2 linked regions of the Prochlorococcus marinus str. SB genome follow. The protein of the gene in region 1 interacts with the protein of each later gene in a pairwise test. Links are inferred from orthologs where the notes say so. Each region holds a gene or a part of one and is shown in the gene's direction. Other genes may lie near its edges. The genes, in order: def and EV02_RS02640.

What was found.
Region 2: the proteins of def (region 1) and EV02_RS02640 interact in binary tests that used the Escherichia coli proteins (3 or more experiments, as listed by UniProt). The link is inferred for Prochlorococcus marinus str. SB from one-to-one orthologs.

The regions. Positions count from the first base shown.
Region 1 is NZ_JNAS01000002.1:554,700-557,855, forward strand. Bases 221-3,037 are described here. They hold def (peptide deformylase), read left to right. Parts: upstream 221-1,234; coding sequence 1,235-1,840; downstream 1,841-3,037. Other genes in these bases: EV02_RS03290 (alpha/beta hydrolase family protein), read right to left, coding at 221-1,154; EV02_RS03280 (histidine triad nucleotide-binding protein), read left to right, coding at 1,845-2,186; EV02_RS03275 (hypothetical protein), read left to right, coding at 2,233-2,511; EV02_RS03270 (ABC transporter ATP-binding protein/permease), read left to right, coding at 2,554-3,037. In the rest of the region: more of EV02_RS03290, read right to left, coding at 1-220; more of EV02_RS03270, read left to right, coding at 3,038-3,156. UniProt on the Escherichia coli protein: Removes the formyl group from the N-terminal Met of newly synthesized proteins. Requires at least a dipeptide for an efficient rate of reaction. N-terminal L-methionine is a prerequisite for activity but the enzyme has broad specificity at other positions.
Region 2 is NZ_JNAS01000002.1:701,616-704,809, forward strand. The notes cover bases 1-2,855. They hold EV02_RS02640 (aspartate-semialdehyde dehydrogenase), read left to right. Parts: upstream 1-839; coding sequence 840-1,871; downstream 1,872-2,855. Other genes in these bases: tig (trigger factor), read right to left, coding at 1-715; dapA (4-hydroxy-tetrahydrodipicolinate synthase), read left to right, coding at 1,868-2,770; EV02_RS02630 (ribonuclease J), read left to right, coding at 2,851-2,855. Also shown: more of EV02_RS02630, read left to right, coding at 2,856-3,194.

The DNA.
Region 1 (3,156 bases):
CAATCTTTTATATATTCAGCATTTATTTCCTCAAAAACATTTGATAAAACTTCCTTTTTACAATCAATTTCAAGTAAATTTCCAAGAAAATCAGATCCATTACCTTTCAAAACTACTTTCTTCTCAAAAACACTAAAATCACTTATTGAGGTAAAAGGAGTAGAAAATTCTTTAACGAATTGAAGATCTTTATATTGTTCAACTACTAAATTATTTTCTTTTTTTGCTAAACACAATAAATCTTTTATATCCCCTGAAAAAAATGTTATTCCTGAGACCCACTGAGGTACTCCATATTCAACAAAATTTCTCTCTACTCTTTTTTTAATAAAAATATTCTCTATTTTACTAGCATCTAAAAACAATAAGTTCCACCATCCAGAACTATCTTCAGAACATACTAAAAGAGTTTCACTTATCCAATAAGGTTGAAAAAAAGAAACGTTTTTTTTGGTATTAATCAGCTTATCTGAGAATTTTTTTATTTTTGTTATATCTCCATCTAAATTAATTTGAGCAAAACAAAGATAATTTTTCTCCCATGGCATGTATGGAGAATCCCACTCGACCCAAGAAAATAAGCTAAAAGAAGTATTAGAAGATAATTCTCCAGCAAAATTTTTAAATTTTTTTATTCGATAAATATCTTGTTTGGTTTTTTTTAAGTTTAAAGAAAATAAGTAATCTCTATTATTTATTTCACAAATACCATACAAAAAATTTTTTTGAGAAATAACAAATGAAGAATCGAAATTTCCATCAATTGATTTAGAAAGTTGTCTCGGTTCTTGAACTGAATCGAGATATCTTTTTTGACTTATATAATTTGATGCTACCTCCTTAAAAATTTGAAACCATATTGCGTTAGTAATCTGATCTATCCATATCAAATAAAAATTATTTTTTAAATATATACATTTATAAGATTTACCACCATATCCATGAAAGTTATTTTTAATATTATATTTTTTACTTGTTAATTTCTGAGGAAAAGCCTCTTTTTCATTAAATGGTCTTGCAAAAATAGCATTTTCATTTTGACCTTCACCAACAAGATCAATCCAAAAAATGATATCCCTAACAATAGTTAATTCCTTAAAAGATTTTTTTTTAGATACAGTTTGCCTAACTTTTAACTGATCATCATTACTCATTTAAAAAAACTATAAAGAATGCAAATTAAAGTGCTAGTATTTTTATAGCTAAACTCTTAATTAAAAACCTTTTTTTTAACGTGGCAAACCATTTTTCACAACTTGCAAAAAAGTCAAGAACAAATGGAAATGAAGAAAAAATTGCAAAAGAACAATCAGGTAAGCCATCTCTAGACATTTATAAACTTGGTGATGATGTATTAAGACAAAATTCCAAAAGAATAACTAAAGTTGACGCATCGATTAGAAAACTCGCTAGAGATATGCTTCAAAGCATGTATGCAGCTAAAGGAATTGGACTTGCTGCACCTCAAATTGGAATCAACAAAGAGCTTCTTGTCATAGACGTAAATTTTGAAGATTCAGCAGCAGAACCTTTAATACTAATAAATCCAGAAATTACAGACTTTGGGACAACCCTTAATTCATATGAAGAGGGCTGTTTAAGTATACCTGGCGTCTATTTGAATGTAGTAAGACCATCAACTATAAAATTAAAATTTAGAGATGAAATGGGACGACCACGTAAAATGAAAGCAGATGGACTTCTAGCGAGGTGTATTCAACACGAAATGGATCACTTAAATGGAATATTATTTGTAGATAGAGTTACATCAAAAGATGATTTGAACAAAGAACTTTTAAAAGAAGGGTTTAACGAAAAAGACGTTATCTCAATTAATTAATTTAATGACTGAAACAACAATATTTCAAAAAATCATTAATGAAGAAATACCCTGCGATAAGCTTTATGAAGATAAGTTTTGTATTGCGTTTAATGATATCCAGGCACAAGCTCCAGTACATTTTTTAGTGATTCCTAAAAAACCAATAATCAGTTTATTAGAGTGTATTGAGCAAGATGCGAATTTATTAGGGCATTTACTTTTTGTTGGTAGCAAAATATCTAAATCAAAAAATTTAACTAATTGGAGAACAGTAATTAACACAGGAGCAGAATCGGGACAAACAGTTTTTCATTTACATATTCATTTTTTATCTGGAAGAAAAATGAATTGGCCTCCAGGTTAAAACTCTCGAAAGAAATATTAATGGGTTATAAATAAATAAAAACAAAATGAATACTCCAGAGTCCTTAAATACAGAGTCTAAAAATTTATTCAATTTAATTTCAAAAAATTGGGAAGATCTAGATGATTCACTCAAAACCAAGTTAATAAAAATTTGGAACGTTTTAACTTATAAATGGCAATTACAAATTTTATTTAATTTACCTTTTCTACTATGGTGGGCATTGGATAAATATTTTCCAAAAGTTCATGAATTTGATGCAATAATCTTGAATTACTTGAATTTACCTGACTGGGCACTTTCATTTATTGGCTTTAGTCAATAGACTGCTAAAAGTTATAATTTACTTCATAACACAAGTCGAGTAATGAATAAAGCAGTTAATAATAAATCCAAAATACTATACCAACTACAAAAATTAAGGAAATTATCTCAGCCATTTTTTCTTCCCATAGATCAATGTAATGGATTCCAATTCATATGGCTTTTGATTTCTCTTTTATTTTGTGTTGGTGGAGTAGTACTTGTTGGCCTTACAGGAATAATAAGTTTTTTTGAAAGCTTTCAACCAATTTTTCTTGAAAAGTATTTCGGAGGTGTAATAAGTACTGTCAATTCTATTTGGGCTGGGAATTGGGGATTGCTTTTCTCTACATTATTTCTAATTGGATCAGGAAGCTTTTTTAGCTTAAGACGTCAATTAAAAAACCGTAGATGGTTACATTGGTTATTCCTTGCGATAATTGTATTAATGCTTTTAGCTGTAAACGGAATAAACGCAGGTATTGGATTCATTGCAAGAGATTTAACAAATGCTTTAGTAGAAAAACAAGAAGATGGATTTTATCGGATATTGGGGATTTACGCTTGTTGTTTCGCTGTGGCTCTACCAATACGGGTTTCCCAAATATTTTTTACATATAAGTTAGGAATAATTTGGAGAGAATGGCTTTCAAAAAGTCTAGTCAAG
Region 2 (3,194 bases), 150 kb from region 1 along the record:
CATGAGAATAATCATCAGGAAATTTAAGGTTAAGTGTTTTAGTATCACCAATTTCCATCTTTACGATTCCCTCAACGAAACCGGGAATCATTTTGTTCTTTTCTAACTCAAGATCCATTGATTCACTTGTTCCACCATCAATCTCTTTACCAGAATCTTTATATTTTCCTTTGAAACTAACTACAGCAATATCTCCTAATTTTGCTGCTCTATTGGTAACTGGAATAATGTTTGCAAACTGATTTCTAGATTTTTCTAGCGCTTCATCTATTGAATTAGGATCAAATTTTGTCTTTGATATTTCAACACTTAGTCCTTTGGATTTTTTAAGTTTTAATTCTGGGGCAACATCAGTTTGAAGAGTAACCTTAAGTGATTTTTCAGGACTAAACTTTGCAAGTAAAGATTCAAATCCATCTACCAATTCTGGCTCACTTAGTGGCTCTATAGATTTCATTTTTAACGCTTCTTGCCATGATTTATCAATAATTTTTTCCAGAGCAGAAGCATGTAATTGTGCGATGCCAATTCTTTGGATTAAGACTTGTTTAGGAATCTTACCAAGTCTAAATCCCGGAATTTTAGCCGAACGACTGATTGAACTGATTGTTTCATTTACACACGTTTTGCATGTTTCAGATGGTATTTCTAATTCGAATGAAATCCTACTTTGAGGCAGAGGAGTTGTTTTGACTATTAGTGCATCTTTAGCCATGTTTTTCTAAGTTATTACTATGAACCGAATCTTAATTATTTCACATTATGTGATTTCCTTGAAAGTTAATTTTTTGATAAAGTAAAAAAAATAGTCAATCTATTTATAAGAATCATTTTAAAGTGTGAGACATTCTCCGTATTTGCCTAATAGGCCATTAAAAGTTGCTGTTTTAGGTTCTTCAGGTGCTGTGGGATCTGAATTGCTAAAAATTCTTGAACAACGTGATTTCCCAATATCAGAATTGGTCTTGCTTTCATCAGAGCGGTCAGAAGGAAAAAAAATTATTTGGAAAGATGAAGAATTAGTTACAAAAAAAACAACTAAGGAAGAGTTTAAGAATCTTGATTTAGTTTTGGCTTCAGCTGGCGGAAGTATTTCAAAAAAGTGGTTATCTACCATTATTGATCAAAATGCTTTACTGATAGATAATTCAAGTGCTTTCAGATTAGATAAGAACGTTCCTCTTATAGTCCCTGAAGTTAATGCTAGTGACGTACTTAATCATGATGGGGTAATAGCGAATCCAAACTGCACTACCATTTTATTGACATTAGTTTTAGCTCCATTAAACAAACTTTCTACTATTCAAAGAGTTATTGTCTCAACATATCAATCTGTCAGTGGTGCAGGCCAACTGGCGATGGAGGAACTAAAACTTTTAACTGAACAATATCTTCAAGGAAATCCTCAAAAAAGTGAAGTTTTGCCATACTCCCTTGCTTTTAATTTGTTTTTACATAATTCCCCTATGCTTTCAAATAATTACTGCGAAGAAGAGATCAAAATGGTTAATGAGACAAGGAAAATATTAAATATTGCTGATTTAAAGCTCTCTGCTACATGTGTTCGAGTCCCAGTTCTGAGAGCACATTCTGAATCGATCAATATTGAATTTGCCGATGTAGTTGAGCCTAAAGATGCTCTTGAAGAATTAAAAAAATCTCCTGGAATTGAAATTATTGAGGATTATAAAAATAATAGATTTCCTATGCCAAATGACGTTATGGGAAGGGATAGTGTTGCTGTTGGCAGGCTAAGAACTGATATAAGTCATCCTCATGGATTAGAATTATGGTTATGTGGAGATCAAATAAGAAAAGGAGCAGCTCTGAATGCTGTTCAAATAGCTGAGTTATTAATTCCAAAAAAATGATTGCAAACAAAACTGAGTGTAATAATCCACTATTTGGAAGAATATTGACTGCAATGGTTACTCCATTCACTGAGAATGGAGATGTAGATTATGAACTAGCTATAAAACTTTCAAATTATCTTTTTGAGAACGGTTCCGATGGAATTGTGTTGTGCGGTACTACTGGAGAATCTCCGACTCTTTCATGGGCTGAACAGCATGATTTATTTATTGCGGTAAAAGGATCTTTGGATGCAAGCTGTAAAGTAATAGTTGGCACTGGTAGCAATTGTACAAGCGAAGCTGTGGAAGCTACAAAAAAAGCTTACGACTCTGGTGCCGACGGTGCTTTGGTCGTTGTTCCTTATTACAATAAGCCGCCTCAAGAAGGTCTTTATAAACATTTCAGTTCTATTGCTAAATCTGCAAAGGATTTGCCTCTTATGCTCTACAACGTTCCTGGCAGGACTGGATGCAATTTATTACCTGATACTGTGAAGAAACTTATGGATTTCTCAAATATTCTCAGTATTAAAGCTGCAAGCGGTAGAATAGAAGAAGTAACAGAATTAAGAGCTATTTGTGGCTCCGAACTATCTGTATATAGTGGCGACGATTCATTGTTGCTTCCAATGTTATCGGTAGGTGCTGTAGGAGTAGTAAGTGTTGCAAGTCATTTAGTTGGATTGCAATTGAAAGAGATGATTCATTCTTTTCAAACTGGAAAGGTTTCCAATGCTCTTGCTATTCATGAAAAACTTCAGCCTCTTTTCAAAGCACTCTTTATGACTACTAATCCAATCCCAATTAAAGCTGCTTTGGAGCTATCGGGATGGGATGTAGGTAATCCTAGAAGTCCTTTGTCACCTTTAAACAATGACATGAAAAAGCAACTATCTTTTATCCTGAATTCCCTATAATAGGGATTATATTTAACTTGATAATTAAATTTAAATAAACCTTATTTGATTACAAGCAGGCCTTCATAAATTTCAAAATTATGCAATCAAGTACAAATTCAACTGTAAAAAGATCTACTCATGATTCATCTAGATCTAAAAGTAATACCCCAGCTCTACGAGTAATACCTCTTGGAGGATTACATGAAATAGGAAAAAACACTTGCGTTTTTGAATATGGTGATGAATTAATGCTTGTTGATGCTGGCCTAGCTTTCCCATCTGATGGTATGCATGGCGTAAACGTTGTTATGCCTGATACAACTTTTTTAAAAGAAAATCAAAGAAGAATAAAAGGAATGATTGTCACTCACGGGCATGAAGATCACATTGGAGGTATTTCTCATCATCTAAAGCACTTTAATATTCCCATTATTTATGGCCC